DNA from 4 places in the Streptomyces sp. DS1-CR2 genome. Region 4 is predicted to be linked to each of the others. Evidence: riboswitches for the same ligand, from Rfam matches in the RefSeq annotation. Region 4 holds a riboswitch; each other region holds the start of a gene.

The links. A riboswitch is a leader RNA that binds a small molecule or an ion and turns the genes downstream of it on or off. The one in region 4 is predicted to bind cyclic di-AMP.
Region 1: it holds a riboswitch for cyclic di-AMP, as region 4 does, so the genes downstream of both, ACY0PA_RS20905 (M23 family metallopeptidase) here and ACY0PA_RS30725 (M23 family metallopeptidase) in region 4, are expected to answer to the same signal.
Region 2: it holds a riboswitch for cyclic di-AMP, as region 4 does, so the genes downstream of both, ACY0PA_RS18725 (transglycosylase family protein) here and ACY0PA_RS30725 (M23 family metallopeptidase) in region 4, are expected to answer to the same signal.
Region 3: it holds a riboswitch for cyclic di-AMP, as region 4 does, so the genes downstream of both, ACY0PA_RS03705 (transglycosylase SLT domain-containing protein) here and ACY0PA_RS30725 (M23 family metallopeptidase) in region 4, are expected to answer to the same signal.

Annotation. Positions count from the first base shown of each region.
Region 1 covers NZ_CM147085.1:4,350,489-4,355,198, reverse strand. Annotated here, with positions in the region: gene ACY0PA_RS20925 (GlxA family transcriptional regulator) at 1-11, opposite strand, end outside; gene ACY0PA_RS20920 (alpha/beta fold hydrolase) at 82-909, shown strand; tRNA gene ACY0PA_RS20915 (tRNA-Met) at 1,135-1,208, opposite strand; gene ACY0PA_RS20910 (PP2C family protein-serine/threonine phosphatase) at 1,408-2,514, shown strand; cyclic di-AMP (ydaO/yuaA leader) riboswitch at 2,774-2,919, shown strand; gene ACY0PA_RS20905 (M23 family metallopeptidase) at 2,931-3,986, shown strand; gene ACY0PA_RS20900 (aldo/keto reductase) at 4,098-4,710, shown strand, end outside.
Region 2 covers NZ_CM147085.1:3,872,487-3,877,196, forward strand. Annotated here, with positions in the region: gene ACY0PA_RS18710 (DUF501 domain-containing protein) at 1-135, opposite strand, end outside; gene ACY0PA_RS18715 (FtsB family cell division protein) at 229-717, opposite strand; gene eno (phosphopyruvate hydratase) at 850-2,136, opposite strand; gene ACY0PA_RS18725 (transglycosylase family protein) at 2,454-3,140, opposite strand; cyclic di-AMP (ydaO/yuaA leader) riboswitch at 3,145-3,316, opposite strand; gene ACY0PA_RS18730 (transglycosylase family protein) at 3,486-4,472, opposite strand.
Region 3 covers NZ_CM147085.1:745,518-750,227, forward strand. Annotated here, with positions in the region: gene ACY0PA_RS03700 (flavodoxin family protein) at 1-703, shown strand, start outside; cyclic di-AMP (ydaO/yuaA leader) riboswitch at 2,137-2,293, shown strand; gene ACY0PA_RS03705 (transglycosylase SLT domain-containing protein) at 2,296-3,036, shown strand; partial or broken gene ACY0PA_RS03710 (glycoside hydrolase family 43 protein) at 3,304-4,710, shown strand, end outside.
Region 4 covers NZ_CM147085.1:6,478,928-6,483,637, reverse strand. Annotated here, with positions in the region: gene ACY0PA_RS30740 (bifunctional acetate--CoA ligase family protein/GNAT family N-acetyltransferase) at 1-636, opposite strand, end outside; gene ACY0PA_RS30735 (HPr family phosphocarrier protein) at 813-1,094, shown strand; gene ACY0PA_RS30730 (GntR family transcriptional regulator) at 1,288-1,974, opposite strand; gene ACY0PA_RS30725 (M23 family metallopeptidase) at 2,221-3,009, opposite strand; cyclic di-AMP (ydaO/yuaA leader) riboswitch at 3,023-3,178, opposite strand; gene ACY0PA_RS30720 (M16 family metallopeptidase) at 3,375-4,710, opposite strand, start outside.

The sequences.
Region 1 (4,710 bases), 2.1 Mb from region 4:
TGAAGACTCATGGCAAGAATGTACCCCCAGGTGTCTTTTAGGACTCTCGGCAGGGAGATCTACTCCGGTCACAGTGGTCCCATGAGTGAAACCACCGAAACGACAGTGGTCAGGAGCGCAGTCCAGGTCGACGGCCAAACGGCCAGCTACCTGACCGCCGGGCGGCAGGACGGCCGGCCGGTGCTGCTGCTGCACGGAACGTACTGGAGCCGGGTCTGGCTCCCCGTGCTGGACCACCTCGCCGACGCCGGGCTACGGCCGATCGCGGTCGATCTCCTCGGACTGGGGCGCTCAGGAGGCGAGCTCACCCCGGAAACGGCCACGGTCCCGGCCCTCGCGGACTGGGTGACGCGGTTCGCGTCCGCGCTGCAGCTCTCCGGACCGATCGCGGTGGGGGCCCATGACATCGGCGGCGCCATCGCCCAGCACATCCTCGCCCACGACCGCTTCGAGGTGTCCCGCCTTGCCTTGGTCAACTCGGTCCTCTACGACTCCTGGCCGGCACCCCATGTGGCCAGCTTCCGGGGCGCGGACACGGCCGAAGGCGTGCTCGACAACCGCCGGCAGGCGGTGGCAAGAGTGCTGGCCGGTGTCGCCACCGAACCGTTGATCGCGGACTACGTGGACCCGTGGACCGATGCGCGGGTTCGCCGCTCCTGGATGGCCCTGGCAGGTGCGGCCGACAACCGCTACACCCTTGAACTCGTCCCCGCGCTGCGGCGGTCCACCACACCCAAGTTGCTCATCTGGGGCGAGGACGACCTCCACGAGACGGTGGAGTTCGCCGAGCGGTTCGCCTCGGAGATCCCGAACACCACGCTCATCCGTATCCCCCATGCGGATCACATCCCCACGGAGAACGCGCCCGGCCGGATCGGCCACGCGCTCGGCGACTTCTTCACAGCGTAGAGACATTACGGCCCGCCCGGCTTCGAGGCCGATGGGCCAGAACTGCCACCGTCGAACTGGCGTCAATCGCCCGGCCCTCTCCGACCGCGGAGCATGCCGGTTCGAGCCGACGCAAGAACGCTGGGAGCCATTGGGGAGCCGACTTGCTCCCGAAGCCCCTTCCACTCCACGCGACCGGATACACCGAAGGCCCGGAACCAATGGTTACGGGCCTTCGGTCTTCAGTAGCGGGGACAGGATTTGAACCTGCGACCTCTGGGTTATGAGCCCAGCGAGCTACCGAGCTGCTCCACCCCGCGTCGGTAAACACGACTCTACGCCATTGCGGCGACAGAACGCGAATCGGTTGCCCGGCGTTCCGCGATCCGCCGCCTCGGGCCCCTTTCACCCGGTCGGTCCCGCCAGGTCGCCCGCCGCCTTTTCCGGGGGAACCCTGGGGTGGGGCCCGACGGCGTGCGCAGGCGCGGGACCGACGCGGACGGTGGCGGGAGACGAGCGGTGGGGCAGCGAGGAGGACACAGGTCAGAGGCGGAGCCGGGCCTGTCCCGCGCGCGGTTCTTCGTGCGGCTGCTGGTCGTGCTGCTCATCGTGGTCGGGGCGATCTATGACTACGTCACGCCGTCGACGTTCACCGGCGTGCCCCTCTTCACCGCCGCCCCGCTGGTCGCCGCCCCGTTCTTCTCGCCCCGCGGCACCTTGCTGACCGGCCTCGCGACCGTCGCCGTCGTACTCGGGGTGCATCTCAGATACACCCGCAGTTACGACACCGACGCCGTCACCGAACTCGTCACGGTCGCCACCGTCGCCGTCCTCGCCTGTGTCATGAACCGCGTCGTGCGGCGGGGCAGTGAGCAGCTCACCTCCGTGCGCCAGATCGCCGAGGCGGCCCAGCGCGCCGTCCTGCCCGAGCCCGCGGAGCGCATCGGCGGCCTGGAGATCGCGGCCCGCTACGAGGCGGCCCAGGCGGGGGCCTTCATCGGGGGCGACCTGTACGCGGTGCAGGACACCCCGCACGGGGTGCGGCTCGTCGTGGGAGACGTACGCGGGAAGGGCATGGGCGCGGTGTCCGCCGTGGCCGTCGTCATCGGCGCCTTCCGGGAGGCGGCCGAACAGGAGGCGACCCTGGAGGCGGTCGCGCAGCGCCTGGAGCGGGCGCTCGCGCGGGAGGGGCTGCGGCGCAACGGCCTCGACGAGTTCGAGGGTTTCACCACGGCCGTGCTCGCCGAGATCCCGCACGGCAACGGCCTCGTACGGGTCATCAACCGCGGCCATCCGGAACCCCTGATCCTGGGCGGCGACGGGGCGCTCAAGGTCCTGTCGCCGCCGGAGCCCGCGCTGCCGCTCGGGATGGGTGGCCTCGGCAGCTGGCCCGACCGGGCGTCCGAGACGGAGTTCCCGTCCGGGGCGACGCTGCTGCTCTACACCGACGGCCTCTCGGAGGCGCGCGACGCGGAGGGCACCTTCTACGACCCGGCGGCCCGGCTCGCGGGGCGGATGTTCTCGGGGCCCGATCCGCTGCTTGCCGCGCTCACCGCCGAGGTCCGCCGGCATACCGGGGGCGGCACGACGGACGACATGGCGCTGCTCGCGGTGAGGCGGCCGTGAAGCAGCAGTGAAGCAGCCGTGAGCGCCGTCTTCACCTTCCGTAGTCGAATGACGTCGCTGCGCATAACATTTGACAAACCGTCAGATGGGCGGCCCGCTCCGACGGCCGGTCAACTCGCCCGATTCCGCCCGCTCGTGCCCCGATAAGTCCAGGCCAAAGGCGTTAACGATCAGTCGGAACGGCTTGGAATCGGGCCCCGGTGTCTATTAACGTTCGATAACGCAGCGCGGTCGTCCCAGCCGTCACAAGAGATGGCTCCGTGCGCACGCGCCTAATCCCGCAAGGGAGCCGGGGAACCACCAACTTGGGGTGAATCGGACGTCTTTCCTCGCGGAAGGCGTCGGTAGGAGACCTTCCTGCTCCGAACCCGTCAGCTAACCCGGTAGGCGAGAAGGAAGGAAAGGAGCGCGCCCCAGTGGCGTCCAACCGGCCTGCCCCAGAGTTCTCCTACGCGCCGATCGACGAAGAGTTCGGCGAAGCGGACGAGCAGACCTGGGACGAGTGGAATCCCACCGAGGAGTCCGTCCGCCCCGTACGCGGCAGGCACCGCGTAGCCAAGCAGCGCGGCGGTCTCGCGCGCAGCTCCACAGTTCTCGGGGTCGGCGTGATCGCGGCCGTCGGCGCGGGCGGCATCGCCACCGCGCAGGGCGGCAAGCCCCCCGTACACATCTCGATGCCCGACCTCTCCGCCGTCAAGGACTCGCTGCCCGACGCCAAGTCGCTGCCCGGCGTGGGCGCGCTGATATCCGATGCCTCCGCAGATGACGACTCGTCCGGCGGCGACGCGACCCCGCTGACCGGCGCCGGCATCACGACCGCGGACGCCGAGCAGGGCGCGACCGCGGGTGAGGCCCTGCGCGCCCGCATCATGCAGCAGGCCGAGCAGCAGCAGAACCAGGCCGCCGACGCCGAGGCCGCGGCCGCCGAGGAGGCCGCCGCGAAGAAGGCCGCCGAGGACGCGGCCAAGGAGCAGGACGCCGCCCAGGCCAAGGCCGCCGCCGACAAGAAGGCGGCGGAGGAGGCCGCGAAGAAGAAGGCCGAGGCCGAGCGCCTCGCCGAGCTCGCCAAGAGCTTCACGCTGCCGGTCGCCTCCTACACGATCACCGGCACCTTCGGTCAGCCCGGCTCGATGTGGTCCTCCGGCTACCACACGGGTCTCGACTTCGCCGCTCCCACGGGTACGCCGCTGAAGGCGATCCACTCCGGCACCGTCAAGGAGGCCGGCTGGGCGGGCGCGTACGGCTACCGCACCGTCCTCGAGCTGCCGGACGGCACCGAGCTCTGGTACTGCCACCAGTCGTCCCTCAACGTCAGCGCCGGCCAGAAGGTGACCAGCGGCGACGTCATCGGCCGCGTCGGCGCCACCGGCAACGTGACCGGGCCGCACCTCCACCTGGAGGTCCACCCCGGCGGCCAGGCGACCGGGGTCGACCCCGCGCCGTGGCTGCGCACCAACGGTCTGACCATCTAAAGGCTCGTCACTCTCCGAACCCCGGCGGTCCTGACGGCAACCCCCCGACGTCAGGGCTGCCGGTCGGCCATGCCCGGAATATCTTGCTTCGTATCGGTGTTAAAACAAGCCATGACTTCTCTTCGCAAGCTTGGCTCGTCAGACCTCGAGGTGTTCCCGCTCTCCCTCGGCGGCAACGTGTTCGGCTGGACCGCCGACGAGGCGCAGTCCTTCGCCGTGCTCGACGCGTACGTCGCCGCCGGCGGCAACTTCGTCGACACGGCCGACGCGTACTCGTCGTGGGTTCCGGGCAACAAGGGCGGCGAGTCCGAGACCGTCATCGGCAAGTGGCTTGCCGCGCGCGGCAACCGCTCCGATGTCGTCATCGCCACCAAGGTCGGCTCCCACCCCGACTTCAAGGGCCTGTCCGCGAACACCATCAAGTCCGCCGCAGACGAGTCCCTGCGCCGCCTCGGCACGGACTACATCGACCTCTACTACACGCACTTCGACGACCCGTCCGTGCCGGTCGAGGAGATCATCACCGCCCTCGACGAGCTGGTGAAGTCCGGGAAGGTGCGCGCCATCGCCGCGTCGAACCTGACCCCGGAGCGCCTCCAGGAGTCGCTGGACTTCTCCGACCGCGAGGGCCTCGCCCGCTACGCGGCGCTCCAGCCGCACTACAACCTCGTCTCGCGCGACACCTACGAGGGCGGGCTCCAGGAGGTGGCCTCCCGCGGCGGCC
Region 2 (4,710 bases), 2.6 Mb from region 4:
GTCCGGGTTGCCGCACGGGCAGCGGTGCGCGATGGCCCGCAGGCCGCGCGGCGGGCGGCCGAGCTGCTCCTTGAACGCCTGGATGTCGGCGTCCGTGGGCGTGGTCGGCTCGGTCTGGGGCGGGGGCGTGTCCATGCCTGGGGGCTTTCCTTCAGTGAACTTCGGTGGGGGTACTACGGGTTCGGGCTTGAGGCTTGGGGCTTGGGCTTCGGGCGTTGGTGGGACGGGTCAGTTGTCGGGGCGGTCGGCCTTGTCGACGCCGTCCCAGACGTTCGAGTACCAGGGCCGGCCCGTCGCGCCCTGCTCGGAGCGGGTGCGCTTCGCCGCGTCGGGGTCGCGCGCGATGTAGCCGGTCTCGCCCGGCATCACCAGGTGGAGCCGCTCGCGGATCCGCTGCTCCGCGTACGAGTCGTCCTGCCAGCGTGCCTTCTCGTCGCGCAGCCTGTCGACCCTGCTCTGGGCCTCCTGCTGCTGGCGCTGGAGGTCGGCGATCTCCCCGCGCTGGGTGACGTACTGCCTTATGGGGTACGCGAGCGCGACGACCAGGGTGCACAGGACGAGGGCCAGGAGTGCCGCGCGGCCGGTGAGGCGGGAGCGGCGGGCCTGGCGTCTGGTCTGGGAGCGGTAGACGCGCTCGGCGGTCTGCTCGCCGAGCAGACGCAGCCGGGTCGCGGTGGAGAACCGGTCACGGTCCCTGTCCCGGACTCTCCCGGCCATCTTCGCGCCTCCCCTTTACGTGCGTACGTCCCCGCACACGGTACGGGACCGGGTGCGGGGACGTACGTACGACGCTTCTACCGAAGCCTGTGTGGCTCAGCCCTTGAAGCGGGGGCCGCCGAGCGCAGGGCGTCAGCCCTTGAAGCGGGGAAACGCGCTGCGGCCGGCGTAGACCGCGGCGTCGTCGAGGATCTCCTCGATGCGCAGGAGCTGGTTGTACTTGGCGACGCGGTCCGAGCGGGCCGGGGCGCCGGTCTTGATCTGGCCGCAGTTCACCGCGACGGCGAGGTCGGCGATGGTGACGTCCTCGGTCTCGCCGGAGCGGTGGGACATCATGCACTTGAAGCCGTTGCGCTGGGCCATCTCGACGGCGTCCAGGGTCTCGGTCAGCGAACCGATCTGGTTGACCTTGACGAGCAGGGCGTTGGCGGAGCCCTCCTCGATGCCGCGGGCCAGGCGCTCCGGGTTGGTGACGAAGAGGTCGTCGCCGACGATCTGGACCTTGTCGCCCAGCTTGTCGGTGATGACCTTCCAGCCGGCCCAGTCGTCCTCGTACAGCGGGTCCTCGATGGAGACCAGCGGGTATGCGGAGACGAGCTCCTCGTAGTACTCGGTCATCTCGGCGGCCGAGCGGGACTTGCCCTCGAACTCGTACAGGCCGTCCTTGTAGAACTCGGACGCGGCGACGTCGAGCGCGAGCGCGATCTGCTCGCCGGGGACGTAACCGGCCTGCTTGATGGCCTCGATGATGAGGTCGAGCGCGGCACGGTTCGACTCCAGGTTCGGGGCGAAGCCGCCCTCGTCGCCCAGGCCGGTGGACAGGCCCTTGGTCTTCAGCACCTTCTTGAGGGTGTGATAGACCTCGGCGCCCCAGCGAAGGGCCTCGGAGAAGGACTCCGCGCCGATCGGCGCGATCATGAACTCCTGGATGTCGACGTTGGAGTCGGCGTGCGACCCACCGTTGAGGATGTTCATCATCGGGACGGGCAGCAGGTGCGCGTTCGGGCCGCCGAGGTAGCGGAACAGCGGCAGGTCGCTGGCCTCGGAGGCGGCGTGCGCGACGGCGAGGGAGACGCCGAGAATGGCGTTGGCGCCGAGCGAGCCCTTGTTGTCGGTGGCGTCCAGGTCGAACATCGCCTGGTCGATCAGGCGCTGCTCGGTGGCGTCGTAGCCGACGAGCTCCGGGCCGATCTGCTCGATGACGGCGAGGACGGCCTTCTCGACACCCTTGCCCTGGTAGCGGTTCGGGTCACCGTCGCGGAGTTCGATGGCCTCGAACGCGCCGGTGGACGCACCGGACGGGACAGCGGCACGACCGGTGCTGCCGTCGTCGAGGCCGACCTCGACCTCGACCGTGGGGTTGCCTCGGGAGTCCAGGATTTCCCGGGCTACGACGACGTCGATGGACGGCACGAGCATCTCCTTCTGGGATGTGACGCAACTACGCCGGGCCGCATGGTCCGGCAACACGTGAGCCTATCCGGCTCCGGGCATCGGCCAGCCGACCGACCGGCCCGTGGACAAAACCGAGAGCGAATTGTTTCCGAACGGAACAAAAAATCCCGGCCGACAACGGACGAAAGCCCAGGACCCCTCACACACCAGAGCCCCGCCCCGGGCGCGACGGGGGAATGCGCACCCGGGGCGGGGAGTCCTTGGGGGAAACCTGGCGTGGTACCGGCCGTCCGCCGAAAGCCGGTACCCGAGCGGCCTGGGGGCCGCTGCTCCTCTCCTGCTTACTTGAGGTGGAGCTGCTGGCCCGGGTAGATCAGGTCGGCGTCCTCGACGATGTCCTTGTTCAGCTTGAAGAGCTTCGCCCAGCCGCCCTTGGTGTCGTGCGCCTCGGCGATGGTGCTGAGCGTGTCACCGGCCTTCACCTTGTACTCGCCGTCACCCTTCTTGACCTTCTTGCCGGTCGGGGTCTCGACGGTCTTCTTCGACTCCTGCTTCGCGGCAGGCGTCGTGCGCTCCTGGCTGCGGGTGGTCGGCTGCTCGGCCTTGCGCTCCGGCTGCGGGGTGGCGGCCGGGGCGGAGCCGGTCGAGGCGGCGGACAGGCCCACGCCGCAGCTCGGCCAGGCACCCTTGCCCTGGCTGGCCAGGACCTTCTCGGCGACGGCTATCTGCTGCGCCTTGGAGGCCTTGTCGGCGGTGGAGGCGTACGCGGTGCCGCCGTACGCGGCCCACGTGGACGAGGAGAACTGGAGGCCGCCGTAGTAGCCGTTGCCCGTGTTGATCGACCAGTTGCCGCCGGCCTCGCACTGCGCGACCGCGTCCCACTCGGAGGCGGTGGCGGCGGAGGCGCCGGTGGCACCCATCAGCGGGACGGCGACAGCGGCACCGGCGACACCGGCGAGCGTGGCGACGCGAACAGACCGCTGAATGGCAGTCGGGCGGCGGTGCTTGCCCTTGCTGGAAAACAGCATCGAGAGATCCCCTCACCGACGCCTACGAGGTGAGCTGTCGGGTTCGGGCCGGATGAGTGCCCGGTCGCACGTCCTGCGTGCGACTTCACCCCAAGCCGGTCGTTCGGCCGTCTCTCAACGGCCGGGGCCGGCACTTACCTTGGGTCCCCCGCTCCTGCCTACGGCGCTTACGCGACGACTGTTCCCGTACGGACATTGGCAGGATTCGGCGTGACATCCGACGGGGCCCGCTGTGGCGAGCGGTGATGACCGTAAGCAGTGGATCGCCGGAATTTCAAAGACGATCAGGGCCTTTGAGACCCATCTCTCACTCTCGCTAAAGCGGACATTCAGCCCGAACTGCCGCTACTTTTCGCCCGATTCGAGCCCAAGATCCAGACTCTGACCAGGAAGGATGAGGTCCGGGTCGGCACCCACCGTCTTCTTGTTCTCGGCATACAGAGCGGCCCATCCGCCGTCCACGTCATGGGTGTCGGCGATGTCCCAGAGGTTGTCGCCGGCGCGCACGGTGTAGGCGTCTTCATCCTGATTCGCTTGCTTACGTCCGCTTTCGTCGCCGCGCGAGGCGTGGCGGCCCGAGCCGTCGTCGGCACGCGAGGAGCCCGCGGCGTCGTCCGCGGCGGCGTCGCCGCGGTGTCGGCCGGAGGCGGGCGGGGTGGCCGCGTCCGAGCCGTCGGAGGTCTCCGGCGAGGGCGTCGCGGGGGTCGAAGTCGAGCCGTCCCGGCCGGACTTGTCACCCTCGGCACCATCCGAGGCGTTGCCTGCGGTATCACCCGAGGTGTCGTGATTCTTCTCTCGGGAGTCGTCCTCCGCGCCCGAGGTCGCGGAGTCCGCCGGCTCGTCGCTCGCGTCGTCCTTCGCGGTGTCGCCGTCCGCCGCGTCGTCGCTGCCGGAGTCGCCGGCGGACGCGGACGGGGTCGGCAGGGCCGCCCCGGGATCAACCTTGGCCGCCGCGTCGTCCGCCGTGAGCCCCGAGGTGACCGAGCAGACCGGCCATGCCCTCGGGCCCTGGTCGGCGAGGACCTTCTCGGCGACGGCGATCTGCTGAGAGCGGCTGGCCTGGTCCGCGCGCGGCGCGAAGTCGAGGCCGCCGTAGTTCTCCCAGATCTCCTGGGAGAACTGGAGCCCGCCGTAATAGCCGTTGCCCGGATCGGCGCTCCAGGAGCCGCCGCTCTCACACTCGGCGAGCTTGTCCCATGTGGCCGTCGACGCGGCGCTCGCGCTGGTCGCGCCGAGCAGAGGGATCGCGATGGCGGAGCCGGCCACTCCCGCGGCGACGATGAGCGCGGGAGCCTGGCGGGGGCGACGGTGACGACCGTTCCCGGTGAGCATGGAGGCGCCTTTCGGTGGCTCGGGGAATCCTGCGGCGGGTGGTGCCGCGATGACTGGTGAACGTAGCGGGAGTCGAACGCTTGTCACAAGTCGATGCAGCGGAGATCACGTGAAAGTCACAGTCTTGACGGACCGTCAGTTATGAGGCTTCGTCCGGGCCTTCCTGATGCGGCGCGAACTCGACCGGAAGTGTGCGCAATCCCCGCATGATGAGCCCGCCGCGCCAGCGCAAATCGGC
Region 3 (4,710 bases), 5.7 Mb from region 4:
GGCCCGGTACGACGACCTGCGGGCGCTGGTCTTCAACTGCACTCTCAAACGCTCGCCGGAGACGAGCAACACCCAGGGCCTGATCGACCGCAGCACCGCCATCATGGAAGCCCAGGGAGTTCACGTCGACGTCGTCCGGGCCGTCGACCACGACATCGCCACGGGCGTGTGGCCCGACATGACGGAGCACAGCTGGGAGACCGACACCTGGCCGGACCTCTACCGTCAGGTCATGGCCGCCGACATCCTCGTGCTGGCCGGCCCGATCTGGCTGGGCGACAACAGCTCCGTGACGAAGCGGGTGATCGAACGCCTCTACGCCTGTTCCAGTCTTCTCAACGACGCAGGACAGTACGCCTATTACGGCCGCGTCGGCGGCTGCCTGATCACCGGCAATGAGGACGGTGTCAAACACTGCGCGATGAATGTCCTCTACAGCCTGCAACACCTGGGTTACACCATCCCTCCCCAGGCCGACGCCGGATGGATCGGTGAGGCCGGCCCCGGCCCCTCCTACCTCGACCCGGGTTCCGGCGGCCCCGAAAACGACTTCACCAACCGCAACACCACCTTCATGACCTGGAACCTGCTGCACCTGGCCCGGGCATTGAAAGATCTCGGTGGCATCCCCGCCTACGGCAACCAGCGCACCGCCTGGGACGCCGGCTGCCGCCACGACTACGAAAACCCGGAACACCGGTAGCGGCACCCGCAGGGAAACGGACCATCCCGCCCTGGCGACGGTCAGATGCCGCGCACGCCGCGAACGCCCGCACACCCCGGCACCAGCCGCCCGCGTCCCGTCAGCCCACCGCACAACCAGAGCCGAGGAAGCGGCCCGTCCCACGGCTCACCACAACGCGGCGTTTCCTGCCGGGAAGCAGGAACGAGCCGCTCCCATAAGCGCGTTCGCGCTCGCGTCCAGCACGCCTTCGCTCGGATGTAGGGCTGAAATATCCCGCTCGCGTGACTGGCGAATCAAAGGAAAAGGCGTACACCGCGCCCTGCTCACTGCACGACCTCGGCCTTGCCGAATAGAGCACCCGCCCAGCGACAGACGACCGGACCTCACGAACTCGCGGATCATGTCGGAACAGCCTTTAGTCGCGCGCCCAGCCGAGTTCCCGCTCTGTCTGCACCGGCGCCGCAACTCCGGCATTGCCGTCATGTTCCATGCGGCCGAGTAACTGCCCCTATTCCTGCGCTTCTTCGCGGCGGACCTTCGGTTCGTGTCCGCCCTGACGCAGGTGCGTGCGGAGTTCCCGTCCCTCGTCCAGTCGACCACTGAGGCCCGGGATTAACCAGGCCTCCCACGCAGAGAGATACCTGCCCGGAAAACCGGAGTCGGCAGAGGATTTCAGCAGCCTCCTCCCGGTCCAGGCCGGGGACCTTCACTGGCATACCAGTGACGATCGGCAACTGAATCCCCATCACATGCAGACCGTCTTCTGAGCTCACGCGCATCCTGAGCCGGCAAGATCTCCGGGGGCAGCATCGGAGCCCTCACCTGTCCCGCCCCCGGGTATCCCGGGAGGCCAGCAGGCCAGCGGGCCGGCGGGCCGGCGGGAAGGGCACTCCGATGATGGAGCCCGTCGACCTCACCTCAGTCGATCCCTGAGCCAAACCGCACAAGGCCACACTCAGGCGCCATCCCGATCGGCACCCGCTCATGAACCGTGCAGCGGGGACGTCCGTCGGTCCGCGCGACCGCGCCAGCATTAATGGCGATATGCCGCATACAGTACCAAAAGCGACACGACGCTATGTCCGTCTTTGCGTGAGAAGTTGCCCTTTCGCATTATTAGCGGTGTAAGCGAAGCTCTGCCTCTATCACGAGGTATTGATGCGAAATATCGCACTCTGATACACCGTCGACCGTCATTCCAACCCGCATCGGCATTCAGTGAACCGTGTCACACGGCCGGACGCGGGCCCCGAGCTCTGCTGAACCCACTTCCCTTCTACGCAAAGCGGGTTGGGCTTTTCGATCAAAGAGAGCGGCGGGTTCTGGTCGCCCGAGGCAGGGATCTCACATTCCGTTCTCGGAATTCTGGTCTTGTTCTGTCGGCTCCTTCTCGCCTAATGTCGCCGTCAATCCGGATGGAACGCCGAATCCTGCCGCTATCCGGATTCCCTCCCATCCACTCGGTTACGCACGGCAGGAGCGGGGGACCCAGGTAAGCCGCCGATCTGGTTTCCGGAACGGCTCGGGGTGAAGTCGCATTCGCAGTGCGACCGGACATCTCCCGTCCGAACCCGACAGCTCACCTCGCAGGCGACGGAGAGGAACACGACATGCCCTCAAAGGGAAAGCACCGCCGCCCCAAGTCCATCTCGTTCACCCGGGGAATCGCCGCCGCAGGCACGGGCGCAGCTGTGCTCGCTCTCCCGGTGCTCGGCGCGACCAGCGCCGGCGCAGCGCAGGCCGCCCCGGCCGCAAAGAGCGCCGCGGCCCCCACGACGTACGTCGTCGCCGCGGGCGACTCCCTCGTCAAGATCGCCCGAGAGCACTCTCTGAGCGGCGGCTGGAAGAAGCTGTACCAGGACAACCGAGCCGCCCTCGGTGACAACCCGGGGCTGATCCACCCCGGTGTCAAGCTCACGCTCGGCAAGAAGAGCCCGGCCAAGCCCGCAGCCACCAGGGCGTCCGCCGAGCGGGCCGACCGCTCCGAGAACCGGACCACGCTCGCCGCCGCCCCGGCGAAGAAGTCCTACACGAACGACCTCGACGGCTGGATCAAGGAGTCGCTCGACATCATGGCCAAGCACAACATTCCCGGCTCCTACGAGGGCATCCACCGCAACATCATGCGCGAGTCCTCCGGCAACCCGCTGGCCATCAACAACTGGGACTCCAACGCTGTCGCAGGAACCCCGTCCAAGGGGCTCCTGCAGGTCATCGACCCCACGTTCACCGCGTACCACGTGCCCGGCACGTCGATGAACAGCTACGACCCGGTCGCCAACATCACCGCCGCCTGCAACTACGCGGCCGACAAGTACGGCTCGATCGACAACGTGAACGGCGCGTACTGACAGCCGGTTCCACCATGAGGCTCGCAGTCGTCGCAGGCAGACCACGCTTGCGCGCTTGCGTGCCTTACAAGGAGGACCTCCTGGGCCCGAACGGAAGCCCGACGACTGCCAGTTGAAGCGCATCGATGATGCCATGGCCCTGAAGTCCCGTAAGCATGAAGGGACTTCAGGGCCATTTTGCGTCCTGTCCAACCCCTTGCGCGCCATCACCCCGGTGCATATCCTCCCCGCGAATCGAAGCGCTTCGACATCACGGAGAGAGACAGCATGGCAGACCCACACCCGGTCATCCCCGGGTTCCACCCGGACCCCAGCGTCTGCCGCGTCGGCGACGACTACTACCTCGCGTGCTCGAGCTTCGAGTACGTCCCCGGGGTGCCGCTCTTCCACAGTCGCGACCTGGTGCACTGGCGGCAGATCGGCAACGTCCTCGACCGGCCCGGCCAGTTGCGGCTGCCCTGGGACACACCCTCCTCCGCCGGGATCTACGCGCCGACACTGCGCCACCACGACGGCCGCTTCTGGCTGGTCGTCACCAATGTGAGCCTGGGCGGCGGCAATCTGCTCGTCTCCGCGACCGACCCGGCGGGCCGCTGGTCGGACCCGGTCCCGCTGCCCGGCGTACCGGGCATCGATCCGGATCTCGCCTGGGACGAGGACGGCGCGTGCTGGGTCACGGTCGCCGGGATCTCCCAGGTCCGTATCGACCCGTACACCGGCGAGACGTTCGGCGAGCCGCGCCCGCTGTGGTCCGGCACACCGGGCGCCAAGGCCCCGGAGGCGCCGCACCTGTACCACGTAGGTGACTACTGGTACCTGCTGATCGCCGAGGGCGGCACCGAGCGCGGGCATGCCGTCTCCGTGGCCCGCGGCCCCGCGCCCACCGGCCCCTTCGAACCTTGTCCGGCCAATCCGGTCCTGACCCACCGCAGCACCGACGAACCCGTCCAGAACACCGGGCACGCCGATCTGGTGCAGGCAGCCGACGGCACGTGGTGGATGGTGTTCCTCGGGGTGCGGCCGCGCGGCGGCACCCCCGGCTGGCACGTGCTCGGCCGCGAGACCTTCCTCGCGCCGGTGACCTGGGAAAACGGCTGGCCGGTCGTCGGCCCGCCCGCGACGGCCGGGCCCGCGCCCGCCTCCGCCGAACCCTTCACGGACGACTTCGACGACGCCGAACTGCAGCCCTCATGGATCTCACTCCGCCACCGCTCCCCGCGGCACTGCACCACGAAGGAACGGCCGGGCCGCCTGACACTGCACGCCCTCGGGGGCGGCCCCGACGCCGCCGACGTCACCTTCGTCGGCCACCGGCAGCAGCACCTCTCCTGCCGCGTCCGCGCCCACCTCGACCCGGCGGACGGCACCGGCGGCTCGCGGTCCGGCTCGACGAGCGGCACCACTACGAGATCGAGGCCGACGCCGCAGAAGTACGGGTGATCGCCCGTGTCGGACCGCTGCGCACCGTGGTGGCCTCCACGTCCCGGGCGACGGCCGAAGGGCCGCTCGTGCTCGGCGTCGACGTGACCCCCACGGACAGCCCGCGCGACGCGCGCACCGGCCCGGACACGCTCGCGTTCGGCGTCGAGGAGCCGGACGGCACGTTCACCGCCCTCGCGGCCCTCGACGGCCGCTACCTGTCGACCGAGGTGGCCGGCGGGTTCACCGGCCGCG
Region 4 (4,710 bases):
GGGGGCGAGGAGCCGGTGCACCGAGCGGGCCTCGGCGCGCTGCTCGCGGGCGCGCTGCACGGCGAGCGAGGCCTCGGTGGGTTCGAGGTCGAACTCCAGGCGGACGACGCCGTCCTCGAAGTGGCGCTTCTGGGTGTATCCGGCGTCCGTGAACACCTTGATCATCTTGGTGTTGGCGGGCAGCACCTCGGCGGCGAAGCGGCGGATGCCACGCTCACGGGCGACGGCGGCGATGTGCTCCAGGAGCGCGGACGCGACGCCCCGGCCCTGGTGGGCGTCCTGTACGAGGAAGGCGACCTCGGCCTCGTCGGCGGGGGCGGAGGTGGGCATTCCCTGGGCGTTGATGCGGTCGTAGCGGACAGTCGCGATGAACTCGCCGCCCACAGTGGCCGCGAGGCCCACCCGGTCCACGTAGTCGTGATGGGTGAAGCGGTGGACGTCCTTGGCGGACAGTCGCGGGTACGGCGCGAAGAAGCGGTAGTACTTCGACTCGTCGGAGACCTGCTCGTAGTAGCTCGTGAGCCGCTCGGCGTCGTCGATGGTGATGGGCCTGATGCGCGCGGTGCCGCCGTCGCGCAGCACCACGTCTGCTTCCCAGTGGGCGGGGTATGCGTGCCGGTCCGACGGGGTCTGCATAGGGCCAGCGTACGGCGCAGCGGTGACAGTCGTACGGGTCGCGGCGCGAGCGGGCCGAAGGCACGCTATGAGGGCCGACGGGCGTGTGCGGGCGGTACGCAGGGCTCACATCGGCACGCCCACCGATGTGGGAGACTGGTCTAGACAACCGTGAGAATCCTGAAGGGCAGCATCACATGGCTGAGCGCCGCGTCAACGTCGGCTGGGCCGAGGGCCTTCACGCCCGCCCCGCCTCCATCTTCGTCCGCGCGGCCACGGCGGCCGGCGTCCCCGTGACGATCGCCAAGGTCGACGGCAACCCCGTCAACGCCGCCTCCATGCTCGCGGTGCTCGGCCTGGGCGCCGGCGGCGGCGAGGAGATCGTCCTGGCCTCCGACGTCGAGGGTGCGGACATCGCGCTCGACCGTCTGGCCAAGCTGGTCGCCGAGGGGCTCGAGGAGCTTCCCGAGACCGTCTAGTAAGGGGCCCCGGTACCGGGTCTCTCGATTCTTGGGCGCCGTCTCCTGCTCACAGAAGATCGCGCCACATAAAGGGTCTGTTCGGTTTTCCGAGCAGACCCTTTTGCTTTCTGCGGCTCTGTTCTCAGAATTCCGGGGCATCGGAAACAGAGCCCCTGGAAATGGGCCGCCCTCTTTGTATACGGCGCCTCTGTTAATGCTGAAGCCCCACCGTGTTGACGGGAGGTTGCGAAGTCCTCACACGGCCACCCGGGCGGGGGGCGCGCAAGCGGTGAGCGGCCGAGGCGCGCTCCGTGTGCTGGGCCGTGAGCGCCCGCGCGCGCTCCGCGTCACCGCGCGCCACGGCGTCGACGATCGCCCCGTGCTCGGCCCAGGAGTCGGCGGGCCGCGCGGGCTGCTCGACGGTGTACATCCACGCGATCTTGTGGCGGAGCTGGGTGAGCATCGTGGTCAGCCCCGGGCTGCCGGACGCCTGCGCCAGCGTCTCGTGGAACCAGCTGCCCAGCGAGCGCAGATCCTCGCTCTGACCTCGCCTGGAGCGCTCCTGACCGAGCCTGACCAGGCCTCGCAGGACCTTCAGGTGCGCCTCGGTGCGGCGCTGCGCGGCGCGGGCCGCCGCGAGCGGTTCGAGGAGCATGCGGATCTCCAGCTGGTCCGCCGCCTCCTGCGCGGAGGGTTCGGCGACGCACGCGCCCGCGTGCCTGCGGGTGACGACGAAGCCCTCGGCCTCCAGAGTGCGCAACGCCTCGCGCACGGGGACGCGCGAGACGCCGTAGCGGCGGGCGAGCACCTCCTCGGTGAGTCTGCCGCCGCGCTCGTAGACACCGGAGACGATGTCGTCGCGGATCGCCGTGCATACCGAGTGCGCCGGAATGCGCATGCCCCGACCTCCGCCTTAATCCCCGCGAAACGCGGTCGATAGTCGCCCGTACAGCGCGATTGACGTCTGTTCAGCTCGCCTGTCCAGCGACTCTATTCCAGCGGGCGCGAATTTCCGACGGCAGGCCGTAATCCATGGATATTTTTTGGACACCGGCGTCAGGAACAGGCGGGTCCGGGAACGACGAATGCCCCGGCTCAGCGAGCCGGGGCATTCGGTGCGTCCTCGCGAGGTACGCGACGAAGGTCAGACGTTCACGCCGTGGGAGCGCAGGTACGCGACGGGGTCGATGTCCGAGCCGTACTCGGGGCTAGTGCGCGCCTCGAAGTGGAGGTGCGGGCCCGTGACGTTGCCGGTCGCTCCGGAGAGGCCTATCTGCTGCCCCGGGGTGACCGTCTGGCCGACGGAGACACCGATGGACGACAGGTGGCCGTACTGCGTGTACGTACCGTCGTTCATCTTGATGACGATGTTGTTGCCGTAGGCGCCGCCCCAGCCGGCCTCCACGACCGTGCCCGCGCCCACCGCGTGGACCGAGGTGCCGCTGGCGGCGTGGAAGTCGATGCCGGTGTGACTGCCGGAGGACCACAGGCCGCTGCTGGCCTTGTACGCGGTGGACACGTACGAGCCGGTGACCGGAATGACGAACGCGTTCAGGCGCTTGCGCTCGGCGGCACGGGCGGCGCGCTCCTTGGCCTCGCGCTCGGCCTTGGCCTTGGCGGCGGCCTCGCGCCGGTCCTCCTCGGCCTTCTTCTTGGCCGCGGCCTCGGCCTTCTTCTTCGCGGCGGCCTCGTCGGCGGCCTGCTGCTGGGCGGCGGCCTGCGCGTCGATCTGCTCCGCGAGGGAGTCACCGATGGAGATGGCCTTGGTCAGGCCGGTCTGCTCAAGAGACGCGTCGTCGGCGGCGAGCGCGGGGGCGGCGAGGCCTCCGATGACACCGGTCGTGGTGAGCGCGGCGACGCCGGCGACCTGCGCGGTGGTGCGCGTGAGACGGCTGGGGCGACGGTGCTTCCCGGTGGCACGGGTGAACGCCATGGGGTGGCTGATCCTTTCCTTCCTTCTCGCCTACCGGGTTAGCTGACGGGTTCGGAGCAGGAAGGTCTCCTACGGACCCCCTTCAGGGAAGGGCGTCCGATTCACCCCAGGGACGGTGGGTCCCCGGCTCCCCCGGCTCGCGCCTTGGGGGACTCGGCGATGACTGTCCGGTGCCACGGGTGCGGCGTACGTCTGGCGGACAGCCGGACCGACGCTAAGCGGGGCAACTTTCAATCAACAAACGGAACCGGGCTTTTGTAGCGCATGCCACAGGGCAGACAGGCAACCACTGGTTCAATTCGGACAAACAAGGGCCCCGGTGGTCATCTCGCCCACCGGGGCCCCTCGTTGCACACCGGTCACGGTCAGCCCGTGACGACGGTCACCTCTCCGATCCCGAGCGCCCTCACGGGCTCCTCGATCTGCGCGGCGTCACCGACGAGCACCGTCACCAGACGGTCCATCGGGAAGGCGTTCACGACAGCCGCAGTGGCCTCCACGGTGCCCGTCGCGGCGAGCCGCCGGTACACCTCCGCCTGGAAGTCGTCCGGCAGGTGCTGCTCGACCTGGTCGGCGAGCGTCCCCGCGACGGCCGCGGCGGTCTCGAACTTGAGCGGGGCGACGCCCACCAAGTTCTGTACAGCCACGTCCCGTTCGGCGTCGGTGAGGCCCTCCGCCGCGAGCGTGCGCAGCACCTTCCAGAGGTCGTCGAGCGCCGGACCCGTGTTCGGCGTGTCCACGGAGCCGCTGATGGCGAGCATCGCGGCGCCCGTCCCGTCCGGCGCCGAGCGCAGCACCTGGGCGAACGCCCGCACGCCGTAGGTGTAACCCTTCTCCTCGCGCAGGACGCGGTCCAGGCGGGAGGTGAGGGTGCCGCCCAGGCAGTACGTGCCGAGCACCTGCGCCGGCCACACCCGGTCGTGCTTGTCCGCGCCGATGCGGCCGATCAGGATCTGCGTCTGTACCGCGCCCGGCCGGTCGACGATGACGACCCTGCCGGTGTCGTCGGCCGTGACGGGCGGTACGGGGCGCGGCTCCGCCGTGTTCCCCGTCCAGGCGCCCAGCGTGTCCGCGAGGAGGGCGTCGAGGTCGATGCCCGCGAGGTCGCCCACGACGACCGCGGTGGCCGTGGCGGGACGCACGTGCCGGTCGTAGAAGGCACGTACGGCCGCCGCGTCGATGGCCGTGACGGTCTCCTCGGTGCCCTGGCGCGGGCGGGACATGCGCGCGGTGGCCGGGAAGAGCTGCTTCGAGAGCTCCTTGGCGGCGCGGCGGCCCGGGTTCGCCGTCTCGTGCGGGATCTCGTCGAGGCGGTTGCGCACGAGGCGTTCGATCTCGCTGTCCGCGAACGCGGGCGCCCTGAGGGCGTCGGCTAGCAGGCCGAGCGCCTTCGGCAGGCGGGAGACGGGCACCTCCAGGGAGACCCGTACGCCGGGGTGGTCGGCGTGCGCGTCGAGCGTCGCGCCGCAGCGCTCCAGCTCGGCGGCGAACTCCTCGGCGGCCAGCTTGTCGGTGCCTTCGGAGAAGGCCCTCGCCATGATGGTGGCGACGCCGTCGAGCCCGGCGGGCTCGGCCTCCAGGGGCGCTTCGAGGTTGATCTCGACCGCGACGACCTGCTGGCCCGGGCGGTGGCAGCGCAGCACCGTCAGGCCGTTGTCGAGGGTGCCGCGCTCGGGCGCCGGGAAGGCCCACGGCCTGGCG